DNA from 3 places in the Clostridium sp. CS1-1 genome. Region 2 is predicted to be linked to each of the others. Evidence: riboswitches for the same ligand, from Rfam matches in the RefSeq annotation. Region 2 holds a riboswitch; each other region holds the start of a gene.
What was found. Region 2 has a riboswitch for lysine ahead of AC0N0V_RS05055 (amino acid permease). Riboswitches for the same ligand answer to the same signal wherever they lie in the genome.
Positions count from the first base shown of each region.

Region 1: another riboswitch for lysine. It lies ahead of lysA (diaminopimelate decarboxylase); the one in region 2 lies ahead of AC0N0V_RS05055 (amino acid permease).
Region 3: another riboswitch for lysine. It lies ahead of AC0N0V_RS22045 (aspartate kinase); the one in region 2 lies ahead of AC0N0V_RS05055 (amino acid permease).

Region 1 is NZ_CM148680.1:2,246,635-2,253,253, reverse strand. It holds gene ribD (bifunctional diaminohydroxyphosphoribosylaminopyrimidine deaminase/5-amino-6-(5-phosphoribosylamino)uracil reductase RibD) at 1-75, shown strand, start outside; gene AC0N0V_RS10605 (riboflavin synthase) at 153-803, shown strand; gene AC0N0V_RS10600 (bifunctional 3,4-dihydroxy-2-butanone-4-phosphate synthase/GTP cyclohydrolase II) at 847-2,058, shown strand; gene ribH (6,7-dimethyl-8-ribityllumazine synthase) at 2,060-2,521, shown strand; lysine riboswitch at 2,912-3,090, shown strand; lysine riboswitch at 3,189-3,357, shown strand; gene lysA (diaminopimelate decarboxylase) at 3,498-4,796, shown strand; gene AC0N0V_RS10585 (aspartate kinase) at 4,824-6,029, shown strand; gene AC0N0V_RS10580 (aspartate-semialdehyde dehydrogenase) at 6,181-6,619, shown strand, end outside.
Region 2 is NZ_CM148680.1:1,126,806-1,133,424, reverse strand. It holds gene AC0N0V_RS05055 (amino acid permease) at 1-1,308, opposite strand, end outside; lysine riboswitch at 1,441-1,616, opposite strand; gene infC (translation initiation factor IF-3) at 1,684-2,193, opposite strand; gene AC0N0V_RS05045 (hypothetical protein) at 2,475-2,648, shown strand; gene AC0N0V_RS05040 (L-2-amino-thiazoline-4-carboxylic acid hydrolase) at 2,846-3,301, opposite strand; gene proC (pyrroline-5-carboxylate reductase) at 3,337-4,176, opposite strand; tRNA gene AC0N0V_RS05030 (tRNA-Asn) at 4,359-4,433, opposite strand; rRNA gene rrf (5S ribosomal RNA) at 4,443-4,559, opposite strand; rRNA gene AC0N0V_RS05020 (23S ribosomal RNA) at 4,645-6,619, opposite strand, start outside.
Region 3 is NZ_CM148680.1:4,659,055-4,665,673, reverse strand. It holds gene AC0N0V_RS22055 (PRK06851 family protein) at 1-267, opposite strand, end outside; gene AC0N0V_RS22050 (M18 family aminopeptidase) at 604-1,905, shown strand; lysine riboswitch at 2,017-2,191, shown strand; gene AC0N0V_RS22045 (aspartate kinase) at 2,288-3,490, shown strand; gene lysA (diaminopimelate decarboxylase) at 3,513-4,811, shown strand; gene AC0N0V_RS22035 (glycoside hydrolase family 94 protein) at 5,079-6,619, shown strand, end outside.

The DNA.
Region 1 (6,619 bases), 1.1 Mb from region 2:
ATTTCAATTGAAGATATTGAAATATATAGATTTGAAAACGATTTCATGTTAGAAGGATATATAAGAAAACATTAAAATTTTCACCCAAGGCAGGGTGCTTAAAACTTAATTGTAGTTAGTATCACTTTACAAAAGGGGAGGAGAATTCCTTTATGTTTACAGGATTAGTAGAAGAAGTAGGACATATTCAGACTATTACGAAATCTACAAAGTCAGCTAAAATTACTATTAAAGCTAGTAAAGTACTAGAAGATACAAAATTAGGGGATAGTATAAGTACCAATGGAGTTTGCTTAACAGTAACAGACTTTGGTAAAGGTCATTTCACAGTAGATGTAATGGCAGAAACTATGAGAAGAAGTAACTTAAAGAATCTATCTTCAGGAGATGAGATTAACTTGGAAAGAGCATTAAGACTAGGCGATAGACTAGGAGGCCATATGGTAAGTGGTCATATTGATGGAGTGGGAACAATATCTCAATATGAAAATGAAGATAATGCTGTTTGGATTAGCATTAGAACATCTCCAGAAATACTAAAGTACATAGTGGAAAAAGGATCTATTGCAATTGATGGAGTAAGTTTAACTGTGGCCTATGTAGATGATTCTCTATTCAAAGTATCTATAATACCACACACTAAAGACGTTACTACATTACTCAGAAAGAAAATAGGTGCTGAAGTTAACCTAGAATGTGATATGGTGGGTAAATACATTGAAAAACTGATAGCTACTAAAGAACAGGCAGTAAGGAAAAAAGGTATTGATCTAGACTTCTTAAGCCAAAATGGTTTTGTATAAACATGATTATGATAATGAAATTATAAAAATAGGGGGAAGAATAATGTATAAGTTTAATACTATTGAAGAAGCTATTGAAGATATAAAAGAAGGTAAAATGATAGTTGTAGTCGATGATGAGGATAGAGAAAATGAAGGCGATTTATTAATGGCAGCGGAGAAAGTAACTCCCGAAGCTATAAATTTTATGACAAAGTATGGAAGAGGACTAATCTGTACACCTATTCAGGGAGAAAGACTAAAGGAATTAGAAATGCCTCAGATGGTAAGTAGGAATACAGATAACCACCAAACTGCTTTTACCGTATCTATAGATGCTTTAGAAACTACAACAGGAATATCTGCATATGAGAGAGCAGCTACCATACAAAAAATGCTGGACCCAAATGTTTCTGGTAAAGATTTTAGAAGACCAGGACACATTTTTCCTCTAGAAGCTAAAAAAGGTGGAGTTTTAGAAAGGGCAGGACATACAGAAGCAGCCGTAGATTTGCCAAGACTTGCAGGACTTTATCCAGCAGGAGTAATTTGTGAAATTATGAGTGAAGATGGAACTATGGCAAGAACTCCTGAACTTATAGAATATGTAAAAAAACACAATTTGAAGATAGTTACCATTGCAGATTTAATCGCTTACCGTAAAAGACATGAAGTTTTTATAGAAAGAGCAACTGAGGCTAAGATGCCTACAAAATACGGAGATTTTAAAGTAATAGGCTATATAAATACACTAAATGGTGAGCATCATGTAGCTTTAGTTAAAGGAGATGTTTCTGGTGAAGAACCTGTTTTAGTAAGAGTTCATTCTGAGTGTCTTACAGGGGATGCTTTTGGTTCTCTACGATGCGATTGCGGAGAACAATTTGCTGCTGCTATGGAGAGAGTTAACGAAGCAGGAAGAGGAATTATTCTATATATGCGTCAAGAAGGACGAGGAATTGGACTAATTAATAAATTGAAAGCCTATGCTCTTCAAGACCAAGGGATGGATACAGTTGAAGCAAATTTGGCTTTAGGATTTAAAGCGGATATGAGAGATTATGGTGCAGCAGCACAAATGTTAGTCGATATTGGAGTAAAAAAGGTAAATTTAATGACGAATAATCCTAGAAAAATTGCCGGTCTTTCTGGTTATGGAATAGAGATTTTAAATAGAGTACCAATTCAAATGAATCATAATGAGAGAAATGAGGATTATTTAAAAACAAAAAAAGAAAAATTAGGTCATATATTAAATTTTGGGGAGGAACAATAAGATGAAAATTTATGAAGGAAGTTTAGTAGCACAAGGATTAAAATTTGGTATAGTGGTAGGAAGATTTAATGAGTTTATAGGCGGAAAACTTTTAACTGGCGCTATTGATGCATTTAAACGTCATGGTGTAGAAGAAGAGAATATTGAAATTGCATGGGTACCAGGCGCTTTCGAAATGCCACTAGTAGCAAAGAAAATGGTAAATACAAAAAAATATGATGGAGTAATATGTTTAGGAGCTGTAATAAGAGGAGCAACGCCTCACTTTGATTATGTATCCTCCGAAGTATCAAAAGGAGTTGCAAGTGTGTCTCTAGAAACAGGAGTTCCAGTTATTTTTGGTGTATTAACTACTGATACTATTGAACAGGCTATTGAAAGAGCAGGTACAAAAGCTGGAAATAAGGGATACGATGCTGCAGTTACAGCAATTGAAATGGCTAACTTATTAAAACAAGTATAGGATTTTTATAGATAACCAAATATAGAGCTCGACTTATATGCCGGGATATATTAGCAATTCTTTTGCACTATAAATACTTTTAATTCGTCTAAGGCTCGAATTTGAGAAAAGCTAAGAAGCTTTGATAACTCGCTCACGCTCAGACAATCAAATCTTCTAATCTTTTCTCAAATTCTGCGCCAAGACTCATAAAAAAGTATTTAAATGTGCTTCAGAATTACTAATATATCCCTATGTATAAGTCTAAAATGAAATTGATTTATCTATATGCTTTAAAGTTAAAATATTAAAACTTATACTTAAATGAAAAAAGTAGTTGACTATATTACTTTAATCTGATACACTTCTAAATATAGTAAGTATGAATAAAAAAACGAATATATGTATAAACAGTGTGGTATAGAGGTCGCGGTTGTCATGAGTACTGTATAATTTTTGGATAAATATACACAAAAGGGTCACCCGCCGAAATATATAAATTAAATTTTATGTATTGGGATTATACTGAATAAGTATAGTACTGTCTTCAGAAAATTGCCCAATTTTCTAAAGGCGTGCTTATCACATTGGGGCAAAAGGTTCTGTTATTAAATATAACAGTTATGAGTACCTTTTGCTCATAACTGTTTTTTATTTACTTAAAAATGAAAAAAATTTAATATAAACGATATGATACAGAGGCCGCGGTTACCATTAGTACTACATATTTATATGTAGGAAAGGGTTAACTGCCGAAATACATAAAAGAGTTCTGTTTATGTATTGGGACTATGCTTAACAAGTATAGTACTGTCTTCAGGAGATTGCCCAATCTTCTGAAGGAGTGCTTATCATATTGGGGCAAAAGGCGATGTTATATGAAACAATCATGAGTACCTTTTGCTCGTGATTGTTTTTTTGCTTTTTTAAAAATATAGAAGATTTGATTTATATAAGTATTCGGAAATTTAATTTTAAATAGAAAGAGGAGAAAAAGATGAAGTTATTTGGAACTATGAATATAAACAATGAAGGACATTTAGAAATAGGTAATGTTGATACAACTAATTTAGTAAGGGAATATGGAACTCCTTTATATGTAGTAGATGAAGATCTAGTGAGAAATACTTGTAGAACCTTTAAAGGAAATTTTCAAATGGAAGGTATCGATACTGAAGTTATATATGCATCTAAAGCATTCTTAAATATAGCCATTTGTAAGCTTATCAAGGAGGAAGGATTGTCCTTGGATGTTGTATCAGGAGGAGAACTTTACACAGCTTTAAAGGCAGAATTTCCGACAAACAAAATCTATATGCATGGAAATAACAAAACAAAACATGAATTAGCCTTAGCAATTGAATCACAAATAGGAAGGATAGTAGTGGATAACAGACAAGAATTAGAACTAATTGAGTATCTATGTGAGGGTCTTGAGAGAAAAGTAGATGTATTGCTAAGAGTAAATCCGGGTATTGATGCTCATACTCATGAGTATATTCAAACTTCAAAGAACGATTCCAAGTTTGGAGAATCAATATTTAGTGAGGATATTGGTGAAGTAATAAATAGATTTCAAAATAGTGAGACAGTTAACTTAAAAGGCTTCCACTGTCATATTGGCTCACAAATTTTTGAGGAAGCATCATTTTACTCAGGTGTATCAGCAATGCTTAATTTTTTAGATGAAATGAAAAGCAAATATGGATTTATTACCGAAGAATTAAATTTAGGTGGAGGCTTTGGAGTATATTATTCTGAAGGTGATGAACCAGTCCAGCTAAAAAGGTGCCTTAAAAATATGCTTTTAATACTTAAGGAAGAATCAGAAAAGTTAAATTTAAATATATCAAAAGTTATGATAGAACCAGGTAGATCAATAATTGCTAATGCGGGGACTACCCTTTATGAAATAGGAGGAACCAAAAAGACTTATGGTGGTAAAGAATATATTTTTGTAGACGGAGGTATGACAGACAACCCAAGAACAGCTCTTTATGATGCTAAATATGAGGCGTTGGTTGCGAATAACTTTTATTCTGAAAATAAAGCAATGTATACTATAGCAGGAAAGTGTTGCGAATCTGGTGATGTAATAATAAAAGATATTGAACTTCCAACAGTTCAAAGGGGAGATATACTAGCAGTTCTAACTACAGGAGCTTATAACTATAGCATGGCTAGTAACTATAACAGAATACCTAAACCAGCAGTCGTGTTTGTTAAAGATGGACAGACAAAGTTAGCCGTTAAAAGAGAAACTTATGAAGATATTATAAAAAATGATATATTTTAGATTGATTTAATGAAGGAGGTAGTTTAGATGGCTACAATAGTACAAAAATATGGGGGAACATCTGTAGGAACTATAGATAAAATAAAAGCTGTTGCAAAAAAGGTAATAGAGAGAAGGAAGAAAGGGGATAACGTTGTAGTGGTAGTTTCAGCTATGGGCAAAACTACGGACCAACTTATTGGGTTAGCTAAGGAGATATCAGACAATCCAAACAAAAGAGAAATGGACATGCTAGTATCTACTGGTGAGCAGGTATCAATTGCTTTATTATCTATGGTATTTCATGAATATGGATTTGATTCAGTATCATTAACAGGATTTCAGGCTGGAATTAAAACAGAAGGAATTCATACAAGAAATCGTATTTCAGATATAGATATTGAAAATGTTAAGAACTATCTAGATGAAGGCAAAATAGTTGTTGTTGCTGGTTTCCAAGGTATAAACGAAAATGGAGATATAACCACCTTAGGTAGAGGAGGATCAGATACAACAGCCGTTGCTTTGGCTGCAAAGCTTAATTGTACTTGTGAAATATATACAGATGTAGAAGGAATCTATAGTGTTGACCCAAGGATTTGGCCAAATGCAAAGAAATTAGATGTTATAAGCTATGAGGAAATGATGGAGATGGCAAGCTTAGGAGCTGGTGTTATGGAAACAAGGGCAGTTGAAATAGGATGTAAATATAATATTCCTATTTATGTAGCATCAAGCCATGAAAATAAAAAAGGAACTTATATAAAGGAGTATGATGAAACAATGGAAGGAAAAACAATAACAGGTCTTTCAATTAGCGATGATGTTTTAATGGTTACAGTAAATAATGTTTTGCACAATTCTAAGAATATAGCAATTGTATTTGATAGATTGGCAAAACATAACGTGAATGTAGATATGATAAGCCAAACAGCCCCATTTCATGGATACGTAAATGTTTCTTTTACTACATCTAAAGAAGATGTACATGCTATTGATGAAATAGCTAGGGAACTTAAAGAAGTAATTGAGGGTATTGAAGTATCTAAAGATTCAAACATAACAAAAATATCTGTTGTAGGAATAGGTATGATGAAACAATCAGGAGTTGCATCTGAGATATTTAACATCTTCTCAGATAATGATATTGAGTTCAAACAAGTAACTACTTCTGAAATAAGTATATCCTATACTATAGATGCAAAGGATAAACAAAAAGCAGTAACTGTTTTAGCAAAGGAATTAAATCTGTAAATTAAAATAAAATCAGATGGGACCTGTCTTTAACTGGTGATTGGTTAAACTAATCTAAAAATATAGTGCCACTTTAATCTTTCATTTCTAGAGTTTGGAGGACCAATAGCAGTTAACTAGTAAATAAAATATATTATACGAGGTGTTAAAAATGAGAAAAGCAAATATAGGCATAGTTGGTGCAACTGGTATGGTAGGAAGAACATTTTTAAAGGTATTAGAGGAAAGAAACTTTCCCATTAATAATTTATACCTTTTCTCATCAAAAAAGTCTGCAGGAAACAAAGTAGAATTCATGGGTAAGGAGTATGTTGTTGAGGAACTAACTGAAGACTCATTCAAAAGAGATATGGATATAGCTTTATTTTCTGCTGGTGGAGATATTAGTAAAAAATTTGCTCCTATTGCAAAAGAAGACGGAGTAATTGTAGTGGATAATAGCAGCGCTTGGAGAATGGATAAGGATATTCCACTAGTTGTACCTGAAGTAAATCCTGAAGATGTAAATTGGAACAACGGAATAATAGCAAACCCTAATTGTTCTACAATTCAATCTGTTGTTCCTCTTAAAGTATTGCATGATGCATTCA
Region 2 (6,619 bases):
GTCAGCTTCAAAGTAACTAACTCCTTGCCCTAAAATAACTACAGTACATAATACTAGAGCTATAATTGGACCTAGTGGGAATAGCTTTGCTGTATACTTTAACTTACCTAAGTCACGCCCTTGAGCAACATAAGCCTTACGGAAGCGGTAGTGACATAATGCTATACCTACCCATGCAACAAAGCCTGCAAGTCCGGATGCTGCTATAAGCCATACATAAACTGTAGTCTCAGCATAAAGTCCTGTTAAGAAGCAAGCTGATGCTACTATTGTAGTTAGTATTAAAGCGTTTATAGGAACTCCTCTTGAGTTAACTTTTCCAAGCCAAACTGGAGCTTTTCCATCCTTAGCCATTGCGTATAGCATTCTACTTGAAGCGTACATTCCTGAGTTTCCAGCTGATAACACGGAAGTTAAAATAACTGCATTCATTAACGATGCTGCAGCTGCTATACCAGCTTTTTGGAATACTAACGTGAATGGACTTGTTTCAACACTTGCATCCATGTAAGGTATTATTGCTCCTACTACAAAAATTGTTCCTAAATAGAAAATTAGGATTCTCCAGAATATAGTATTAATCGCTTTTGGTATGTTTTTCTCTGGATCTTCACTTTCTCCTGCAGCTATACCTACAAGTTCTGTCCCCTGAAATGAGAATCCTGCAATTAAAAACACCATAAATATTGACTTAGCTCCACCAACAAATGGTGCCTCTCCAACAGTAAAGTTCTTAAGACCAATTGTTTGTCCACCTAATATTCCAAATATAGTAGCAGCACCTATTAATAAAAATACAATAACAGTAAGTACTTTAATTCCTGCAAACCAATATTCTGACTCACCATAAGCTCTTGCTGATAAAAGATTAAGTGCAACTATTAATACAAGGAATAGAACGCTCCACACTAACGCAGGAACATTTGGGAACCAGTATTTCATAAGTAACGCACCTGCAACCATTTCTGCTGCAACTGTAATAGCCCAGTTATACCAATAGTTCCAACCCATTGCGAACCCAAAGGCTGGATCAACAAATTTTGATGCATAAATTCCAAAGGACCCTGAGTCTGGCATAAATGTTGCCATTTCCCCTAAGCTTGTCATTAAGAAATAAACCATAACTCCTATACAACCATATGCAACTAGTGCTCCTCCTGGACCGGCTTGATTAATAGTAGCACCTAGTGCTAAAAATATACCTGTTCCAATAGCACCACCCATAGCTATCATATTTAGATGTCTCGCTGTTAAACTTCTTTTTAGTTCATTAGAACCTACATTATTTTGTCCTGCAGCATTTTGCATTTTTTCTTCCTCCTTATCGGTTTTACTTTTTCCGATAAGTGAATTAACTAAGATAAGCATAAAAAACACCCCGAGTATACACTCAGGGTGTTAAAATACGTATTTATACATAAAATACATATTAATTCCACATTGAATGATAGCTCACCACAAATTTTATTTGTGACAGTCTTGCATATATTCTATGCAACCCCAGCTATACAGCAATAAAGCATCTGCTGTATGCTTCGGCAAAATTTCCTTTCAAACTGCTTCATTGTGCTTACCTCTGCAGTTCTACTATTAAACTTTGCGCCTCTACCTCAGTTATTCACTTACTATACTAATTATTATACATCATAATACATAATTAGTAAATAAAATTTAATAAAATAATTATTGTTTCTTAGGTGCTAAAATCATAATCATGTTATTTCCTTCAAGTTTAGGCGGTTTTTCAACTACTCCAACCTCACCTATTTTAGAAACAAATACATCAAATACTTTAGCGCCTAAACTCGTATAGTTATTTTGTCTTCCTTTAAATCTAATGGAGACTTTAACTTTATTTTCTTTAGATAAAAACTTTATAGCATTATTTGCTTTAATTTCTATATCATTTTCTTCTATTGTAGGACTTAATCTTATTTCCTTTATATCTACAATTTTTTGGTTCTTTTTGGCTTCCTTTTCTTTTTTAGATTGCTCATAAAGGAACTTGTTATAGTCCATTATTTTACATACAGGTGGGTTAGCTGTTGGAGAAATCATTACTAAATCTAATTCCTTTTCCCTTGCAAGGTTTAAAGCATCCCTTGTATTCACTACTTTGCTTTCCTCTTCTCCAACTAATCTAATTTCTTTCTCTCTGATTCCTTCATTTAAATTAAAATTTTTATTAATAATACAACACCTCCAAATTATTTTTTCAAAAGTAACTTTATATAATTTATTATTTGTCACCTTTTAATGTTAATATTCAATTTCTTTGGTTAGAACCAACCTTTTCCATTATACACTATGTAACACCTACTGCATAGGTTATATACAGTAATATTATTTATTTTATTTTTCTTGAATTATTATATAATATGATTTAGCATACCTTTGATAACCAGACATATATTTTTTAAAGCTACACAAGCTATTTTTAGTGACAAGTAATCTAAAAGGTAGGTGATTATATAATGACTGAAGATATGTTTAATATAATAAAAGTTCAAGAAACCTACAGTAAAAGCGAAACAAATAAATTTTTAGGTAATGGTTGGAAATTGTTAAATGTTTATACCAGTACCTTTACCTTTGAGCCTAATGATCAAGTTAATGTTTATGTATTAGGTAAGCCTAATGAGCTATAAATCTTAGTTAAATATCAATTATATTATGTGTAGTTTTTGCAATTTATCCTTTTACTATCCAAACAAATGCTTGAATCAAACTTTATAAAATTGAATAGGATTAAATTTAAATTAATATATTATTAGTTTTATTTTAAGTTCATTTATAAAAAATAAACCTTAATGAATTTTTTATCATTAAGGTCTATTTTTTAATACTATTTTTTAGGTTTAACTAAAAATCTGCAGCAGTCATCTCCACAAGTCTTGCAAAGTGGTCTTTCAAACTCTGCATTAAACCCTTCATATAGCACATCATCTATTTCACAATATATTGCCCCAATATCCTCAGCCCCCAGTTCTTTCCACATATCGTGCATTGGACAGTATGTTATATCATCTGGATTATTAGGGTCTCTCTCCCATGAAATACCTGGCATATCCCTTACTTTTAAGTAGGTATCAAGATTTATTGGAAGCCCCTTCTCACGAGCCTCCTCATGCATAGATTCTAACCTTGCACCTCCAAATTTCTTTATAGAAGCTCTTACTGCTTCCTTTCCTTTTTCCTCACCTAATGTTTCGATCATTTCCTTTGCCATGAAGTAATAAAGCTCAGCCATAAGCTTAGCCATTCTTTCTACTGGGTTATCAGCACTTCTTATCTTGCTCATATTTATACCTCCATTAATGATATTTGGGATATTTTTTATTCTGCTTTCTTACCAACTTCCTCCATACGAACCTTTCCAGCTTCTATAGCATTCATCACCGTTCCTCTAAATCCACCCTGCTCTAGCGCTCTAACTCCTGCAATAGTTGCACCTCCTGGAGAACAAACCTTATCCTTTAATAGCCCCGGATGATCTCCAGATTCAAGAACCATCTTAGCTGCTCCCATAACAGTCTGCGCTGCTAAGGTTTGAGCCATTTCACGTGAAAGCCCCATTTCTACTCCACCATCCGCCATTGCTTCAATAAACATGTATACGTATGCCGGGCCACAACCACTCACTGATGTTATAGGATCTATTAGGTTTTCAGGTGCTAAATAAGCTACACCTAATGCTTTAAATATGTGCAATGCGAGCTCTCCATTTTCCTTTGTAGCCTTTTTCCCAAGTGCTATTCCTGATGCCCCTACGTTAACAAGCATTGGAGTATTAGGTATAACTCTAATTACAGGAGCATTACCTAAATATTTCTCTATAGCAGCAGTTTTTGCACCTCCAACTATAGAAATAACTACATGCTCTTCATTCCAAGAACAATCTCTTATACTTTCTAAAACGTTTTTTAATACTTGTGGCTTAACAGCCAATATAATAATATCACAGTTTTCTATTAAGTATTTATAACCACTCTCTCTGTCACTGCTTGAATTTGTTATCTTAAGAGTTTCTTTTAGATACTCTAGTCTTGAATTTAGAACATCCATAACATAAATATCTTTAGAATTGCATAATTCGGCATTTATTAATCCCTTGATTATAGCTTCTCCCATTTGGCCTCCGCCTATAAATCCAACCTTTTTCCCTAACATTCCCATAATATATCCCTCCTAAAACTCTTTTATCTATACGATATTATATATTATTTAGGTAGGTTTGTATAATTATTTTTACTAAAATTCTTATTTAGGTAATTAACTCTTTATAAAACAAAAAAACTGCTTTCATAAAAAGCAGCTTCTCTATCTATATTTTAACATTATATTATCCAAAATAAAAATGGCTCCGTGGAGAGGACTCGAACCTCCAACCCTTCGGTTAACAGCCGAATGCTCCGCCGTTGAGCTACCACGGAATATTTTCAACCTAGCAGCGACCTACTCTTCCACACAGTCTCCCGTGCAGTACCATCGGCACTGTGAAGCTTAACCATCGTGTTCGGAATGGGAACGGGTGTAGCCTTCACGTCATAACCACTAGATAACTAGGCATTCCAAATCTTTGATTTGGTATGTTCAGTTATGCATAGCTTTGAGATATTCTCTCAAAATTGCACAGTGATATATTAGGTCAAGCCCTCGACCTATTAGTATCAGTCAGCTGAACATGTTACCATGCTTACACCTCTGACCTATCAACCTTGTGTTCTTCAAGGGGTCTTACTAGCTTACGCTATGGGAAATCTTATCTTGAGGTGGGCTTCACGCTTAGATGCTTTCAGCGTTTATCCCGTCCCGACATAGCTACCCAGCTGTGCTCCTGGCGGAACAACTGGTGCACCAGAGGTCAGTCCATCCCGGTCCTCTCGTACTAAGGACAGCTCCTCTCAAATTTCCTACGCCCGCGACGGATAGGGACCGAACTGTCTCACGACGTTCTGAACCCAGCTCGCGTGCCGCTTTAATGGGCGAACAGCCCAACCCTTGGGACCTACTTCAGCCCCAGGATGCGACGAGCCGACATCGAGGTGCCAAACCTCCCCGTCGATGTGGACTCTTGGGGGAGATCAGCCTGTTATCCCCGAGGTAGCTTTTATCCGTTGAGCGATGGCCCTCCCACGAGGTACCACCGGATCACTAAGCCCGACTTTCGTCCCTGCTCCACTTGTTTGTGTCGCAGTCAGGCTCCCTTCTGCCTTTGCACTCTACGAACGATTTCCAACCGTTCTGAGGGAACCTTTGGGCGCCTCCGTTACTTTTTAGGAGGCGACCGCCCCAGTCAAACTGCCCACCTAACAATGTCCCGTGACCAGATTCATGGCCGCCGGTTAGAATCCCAGTACTGTCAGGGTGGTATCCCAAGGACGACTCCACAAAGGCTGACGCCTCTGCTTCGCAGTCTCCCACCTATCCTGTACAGACAATACCGAGACTCAATGCTAAGCTACAGTAAAGCTCTACGGGGTCTTTCCGTCCAATCGCGGGTAGCGAGCATCTTCACTCGCAATACAATTTCGCCGGATTTGTTGTCGAGACAGTGCCCAAGTCATTACGCCATTCGTGCGGGTCGGAACTTACCCGACAAGGAATTTCGCTACCTTAGGACCGTTATAGTTACGGCCGCCGTTTACTGGGGCTTAAGTTCACACCTTCGCTTGCGCTAAGTGTTCCCCTTAACCTTCCAGCACCGGGCAGGCGTCAGCCCCTATACATCAGCTTTCGCTTTAGCAGAGACCTGTGTTTTTGCTAAACAGTTGCTTGGGCCTATTCTCTGCGACCACCTTGCGGTGGCACCCCTTCTCCCGAAGTTACGGGGTCAATTTGCCGAGTTCCTTGACAACAATTCTTCCGCTGGTCTTAGGATTCTCTCCTCACCTACCTGTGTCGGTTTGCGGTACGGGCACCAGTTTACTCCATAGAGACTTTTCTTGGCAGCGTGGAATCAGATACTTCGCCCAAAAGGGCTCCCCATCACGCCTCAGCTAATACAGGCGGATTTGCCTATCCTGTATACCTAAACGCTTAGACGCACATCCAATAGTGCGCACATCTTATCCTCCTGCGTCATCCCATTTGTAATAACGCAAACTGGTGGTATCGGAATATCAACCGATTGTCCATCACCTACGCCTTTCGGCCTCGGCTTAGGTCCCGACTAACCCTGAGCGGACGAGCCTTCCTCAGGAAACCTTAGGTTTTCGACCAATAAGATTCTCACTTATTTCTCGCTACTTATGCCAGCATACTCACTCCTGTACAGTCCACCGCTCCTTACGGTACGACTTCAACCCATACAGGAAGCTCCTCTACCACTGATACTTACGTATCAATCCATAGCTTCGGTGGTAAGTTTTAGCCCCGAACATCTTCGGCGCAGGATCTCTCGACTAGTGAGCTATTACGCACTCTTTAAATGAGTGGCTGCTTCTAAGCCAACATCCTAGTTGTCTTAGAAATCCCACATCCTTTTCCACTTAACTTACACTTTGGGACCTTAGCTGATGGTCTGGGCTGTTTCCCTTTTGACCACGGATCTTATCATTCGTAGTCTGACTGCTTTGATTCAAGTATATGGCATTCGGAGTTTGATAGGGTTCAGTAA
Region 3 (6,619 bases), 1.5 Mb from region 2:
GTCTAATATAGCTATATTTAGCCCCTTAATAACTACACCATCTAAAGAGTTATTATCAGAGGAACAATGATGGTATTCAACATCATATCCCTTATCATTAAAAAATGCGCCGATATTTTTCATAAGAGATGATTTTCCAGTACCTGGGCCACCCTTAATACAAATTTTCCTTCTTGCTGATTCCTGACTTATAATGTAATCATAGAAAGAATAAAAGCCTAGAGAAGTATTACCACCTGGAAAGAAGTTTCTAACCTTACCTTTCATAAATACACACTCCTATTTATTACAATCAGTATATAATATGCAATGGTTGAGTGTTTTGCTCCATATATTTAAATATATTTAGAAGATAACTAGTTAACCTATAATAGTACGTGCTCTATGGCATTAAAATTTACAATTTAAATATACTAAATAATTAGGGGTATTCCTAATATTAAGGATACTAGATATCATAAAAAACTATTATAAATTGAGTTGTTATTTTATAAAAGTTAAATAAGACCTATACCAAAATATATATTTTGGTATAATTATGATGTTAAATTACATAGTAGGCTACATTAAATTCAAAAAATATTATATATTGGAGGAATAGAAATGAACAATGAATTAAAGAAAGCGCAGGAACTTATAGATTTTATTTATGAAAGTCCTACAGCATTCCATGCCGTTGATAGTTCAAAACAAGTGCTTTTAAATGCCGGATTCAATGAACTTAGAGAAGAAGACAGCTGGAAGCTAAAAAAGGGAGAAAAGTATTTTTTAACAAAAAATGAATCTGCAATTATAGCTTTTGTAGTAGGAAAGGGAGAAATAGAAAAAGAAGGCTTTAGAATAGTAGGTGCGCATACTGATTCACCAGGATTTAGAGTAAAACCAAATCCAGACATGGAAGTTGAGGGGGCGTATGTAAAATTAAACACAGAAGTCTATGGAGGTCCTATAATAAATACATGGTTAGATAGACCATTGTCTTTAGCAGGAAGAGTAACTTTGAAAAGTGAAAATCCACTTTATCCCGAAATAAGGCTTATAAATATAAAAAAACCTATATTAGTGATACCTAACCTAGCTATACATATGAACAGAAATGTAAACTCTGGTGTAGAATTAAATAAACAAAAGGATATACTTCCATTACTTTCGCTAGTAAATGAGGAGTTTGAAAAAGGACAATATCTTATAAAGACAATAGCTAGAGAATTAAGCGTAAACGAGAAGGATATATTAGATTTTGATTTATTTCTTTACGAATTCGAAAAAGGAAAGGTTATAGGACTAAATAATGAATTTATTTCTAGCGGAAGATTAGATGACTTATCAATGGTATACGCAGGAATAAGTGCATTAACAGAAACTGAAGCGGGTAACGCTACAAATATAGCTATTTGTTTTGATAATGAGGAAGTGGGAAGCACAACAAAACAGGGAGCGAATTCACCTTTCTTATCATCAGTATTAGAAAGAATTCTAATAAGTCTTGGCAAAGGTAAGGAAGAATATTATAGAGCACTTGCAAAATCATTTATGATATCTAGTGATTTAGGTCATGCATTACATCCAAATTATGGGGAAAAGTCTGATCCAGTAAATAGACCTATAATAAATAGAGGCCCAATTATAAAAGTGAGTGCAAGCCAGAGTTATACATCAGATAGTGTATCAAGTGCTGTTTATAAGAGTATATGTGAAAAGGCAGGAGTTCCTGTTCAAATATTTGTTAATCGCTCAGATGAAAAGGGTGGTTCTACCATTGGGCCTATATCTTCAAGTCATGTAAATATTAACTCGGTAGATATGGGAATTGCGATATTTTCAATGCATTCTATAAGGGAATTAGGTGGAGTTAAGGATTATATATATACAGAAGAATCATTTAAGGAGTTCTATAAGCTTTAGGCTTTCAAGGATAAGCATGTTTGAAAAGTTATATATTTTAAAATATTACAAATAGTGTTTGAAATGTATAAATATTTATGATAAACTAAGTACAATTTAATAAAGAAACCTACCTAGGGTAGAGGTGCTGGAATTAGGAGTACTTATTTTTAGTCGGCGGATAATGAGAAATAAGGAAAGGGATTGCAGCCGAAGAAAATAATTTGGCGAAACTATTTTCTGGCTTTGCATATAATATATGTAAGGCTGTCATGTTCATCTGTGAACGTGGAGAGCTACAAGGTCACAAAGTTGTATTTATAATGCAGCAGAGGTGTTCCTTTGCTGCATTTATTTTTTAGGTGGACGTTTCTTAAGATAAAGGAGTTTAAGGAGTGGTATTATGGCAGTTGTGGTACAAAAGTATGGTGGAAGTTCCGTAGGGACTATAGACAAAATAAAGAATGTTGCAAGCACTGTAGTAAAGAGAATGAAGAAAGGTGATGAACTTGTCGTAGTGGTATCAGCAATGGGTGATACTACAGATGAACTTATAGGACTTGCAAATCAAATCACAAGCAAACCCGATAAGAGGGAGTTAGATGCTTTGCTTTCTACAGGTGAGATGATGTCTTCTGCATTACTTGCCATGGCAATTAAAAGCTTAGGTTATGATGCTGTTAGCTATACAGCCTATCAAATAGGAATTAAAACTAGCGGACAATATGGCAAATCTCTAATAGATGACATAGATGGTAACAATATAAAAAAGAGCTTATCAGAAGGAAAAATTGTCATAGTAGCAGGGTTTCAGGGAATAAATGAAGGTGGAGACATAACTACTCTCGGAAGAGGCGGTTCAGATACTACTGCAGTAGCAATAGCGGTTAAGCTAAGGGGTATCTGTGAAATATATACTGATGTAGATGGAATATACAGCGTAGATCCAAGAAAATACAAAGAAGCAAAGAAATTAGATCAAATAGATTATGAAGAAATGCTCGAGCTCTCAAGTCTTGGTGCACAGGTTATGCACTCAAGATCAGTGGAATTAGGGCAGAAGTATAGCATTCCAATATATGTTGGATTAAGTAATAGTGATATTAAGGGTACAGTTATTAAGGGGGTAAGTAACATGAATATGGAAAGTAAACCAGTAACAGGACTTGCAACAAGTGACGAAGACGTAGCTATAACAATAAGGGATATAGAGAATGATATAAATATAATTGCTAGTTTATTTGAGAGTGTAGCTAGCAAGAGAATTAACATAGATATGATAAGTCAGACAGCACCGATAAATAGTAAAGTTAATTTATCATTTACAATACCGAAGGCTGACTTGCATGAGTGCTTAGAAATTGTTAGAGAATACTATCCGGATAGAGAAAAAATTGCAATAGATGAGAATGTAACTAAATTTTCAATAGTTGGAATTGGAATGAAAACAACGTCTGGTGTAACAGCTAGAATGTTTAAATTGTTTAGAGAAAATAATATAGAGGTAAAAATGATAACTACCTCAGAAATAAGAATAACATGCACAATTAAACAAGAAGATAAATTAAGATCTATAAATATAGTAGCAAAGGAATTCAATTTATAAACATTTTAGGAGGAAAACCAGTATGAAACTAGTTGGGACTATGGAAATTAAAGATAATACTCTGCATATTGGTGGGGTAAATACAATGGATTTATCAAGAAAGTTTGGAACTCCTCTATACGTAATTGACGAAGATTTAGTAAGAAGTCAGTGTAGGAGATACTATAAAGCTTTTAAAGGCGAAAATACTAAGAATAAAGTAGCCTATGCTGGAAAAGCATTTTTAACACTAGCTATGTGTCAACTAATAAATAGTGAAGGTTTATGTCTTGATGTTGTTTCGGGAGGAGAACTCTATACTGCTTGGAAAAGTGGTTTTCCTATGGAGAATGTGTATTTTCATGGGAACAACAAAACTGTAGAAGAAATAAAAATGGGAATAAAACTTGGCGTTGGAATATTTGTCGTTGATAACTTGTATGAAATTGAAAAAATAAATTCAATAGCAAAAGAAAATAGTAAGGTTCAAAAAATTCTTTTAAGAATAACTCCGGGAATAGAAGCTCATACTCATGAATATATAAAGACAGGGCAAATAGATTCAAAGTTTGGTTTTACCATGTTAAATAATAAAACTATAGATGCAGTAAGAAAAGCAATTGCACTTTCAAATATTGAGTTTATTGGATTACACTGCCACATAGGATCACAAATCTTCGATACAAAACCTTACGAGGATGAGGTAAAAATTATGTTATCTATAGTTAAGAATATTAAAGATGAAACGAATTATGAGGTTAAGGAGCTGGATCTTGGCGGTGGGTTTGGTATATATTACAAAAGTGGAGATACCCCAAGAAAGATAGAAGATTTTTGTCAGGTAATGTTAGAAACAGCGGAAAATACAGCAAAAAATCTAGGGATAGAACTTCCCTGTCTTGTTATAGAGCCTGGTAGGTCTATTATTGGTAGTGCTGGAACAACTCTTTATACAATCGGGTCAATTAAGGAAATACCAGATATAAAAAAATATGTAGCGGTAGACGGAGGGATGACAGACAATATTAGACCTGCACTATACAATGCTGAATATGAATGTATATTGGCAAGTAAGGTAGAAAGCACCTCCAGGGAGGTAGTAACCATATCTGGTAAGTGTTGTGAATCTGGGGATATACTACTGAATGATGTAGAAATTTCACAAGCTAAAAGTGGGGATATTTTAGCAGTTCTTACTACGGGAGCATATGGTTATTCCATGTCTAGCAATTATAATAAGATACCAAGACCAGCAGTAGTCATGGTTAAAGATGGAGAAGAAAAACTTATTTGTAGGCGACAAACCTTCGAGGAGATTGTTGAAAACGAGTTATCTTTATAATAACTAACAAGAAAAGAGGCAGGATTTAAAATCTAGATACAACATGGACTCTTATAGCTTTATTACATGTAAAAAGAGCACTATTAAAATTTATTAATTTAATAAGTTTTAATAGTGTTTATTTTTTATTTGAAGATTTTGGACTAGACCTTTCATCAGAAGTATATTTCCAGATAATTTCTTAACTAAATTTAAATTCATACTTTCGATACTTTTGGGAATAATAATCTAAGCACGAATTGTTTTTTCATGAAAGGATGGATTTTTATGCTTTACATTATAGTTCTAGCTATAGCTATTGTAACGGTAAGCTTTTACGTAGTTTCTAATAAAGGAGAAACAAAAGAAGAAAATATAATGGATGATATTCCAAGTGTAAACGCAAGTAAGGAGGAACTACTAAAACACGCTTATGAAATATCTAATTATTCATCAGTTATAAGAAAAACCAACTGTAGAAAGAAATTAATTGAAAGCTTAGATGCTAGTTATAAAAAGATATTACAAGGCCATGATCAGATAGAAAAGGAATTTAAAAATAATAGGGATGTAATTCAAGCAGCTGAATGGTTATTAGATAATCTCTATCTAATTCAAAGAGAATATAAAAATATAAAAAATAATATGCCACAAGCATATTATAAAGAGCTCCCTGTTTTAAGTAAGGGCATAATGAAAGGATATCCTAGAATTTACTACATAGCTGTAGAACTGATATCTCATACTGATGGGAGAGTAAATGAAGAGACTATAGAAGCATTTATAAATGCATATCAAAGAACTACTATACTGACAAGTGGTGAGTTGTGGGCTTTCCCTATAATGCTTAAGATAGCTTTAATTCAGAATATAAGTAAGATAACACAAAAGATTGCATTAACTCAAAAAGAGAGAAAAAGAGCTGACGTCATTACAGAAAGAATTATAAATGCATTTGAGGATGGAAGGATTGAAGAATATATAGATAAACTTTCAGAAGAAAGGATAGAATTTACTACCCATTTCGTTGAAAGAATGTTAAAAGCATTAAGAGACAATGGAATAGAGAATGGCAAGATGTATCAGTGGATAGATCATGAGTTAGATAAAAAAGAACTAAATGCTGAAAGAATTATAAATTTAGAACATCAAAAGCAAACGTCATATCAAGTAGCCATTGGAAATTCTATAACTGGCATAAGAGAAGTTTCAGCTTTAAATTGGAGAGAAAGTTTTGAGAAATTGAGTTATGTTGAGAGTGTATTAAGGCAAGATCCTTTGAAGATATATGAAGAAATGGACTTTCAATCTAGAGATTATTATAGGGGGAGATTGGAAAGACTTTCAAGATACATTAATGCTCCAGAATCTTTTATTGCAAAGAAGGCAATAGAATGTGCAGAGGAAGCGTCAAAGGATGAGAATGCAAAGGAATATGAAAAACATGTAGGTTACTACATAATAGACGAAGGAGTAGAGTGTTTAAAGAGAAAAATCGAGTTTCAGGAAAAGGGAATCAAAAGTATTAGGAGTCTGTTTATAAAAGCAAATGTTAAATTTTATATTAGAACTATAGTATGGGGAACAATTGCTTTAGCAGCTTTAATAACATTCGTAGGTTTAGCTAATGACATAAATCCAGTAACTTGGAAATACGTACTAATATCCATAGCTGTGTTAGTGCCATGTAGTGAAATTATTATATCTATGTTTAATTGGGGAATAAATAGATTAATTAGCCCTAGGTTTATTCCTAAGATAGAATTTAGAGAAGGAATTCCAGTAGAGTCTAGTACCGTAGTAGTGGTGCCAACTTTATTAAATAATCA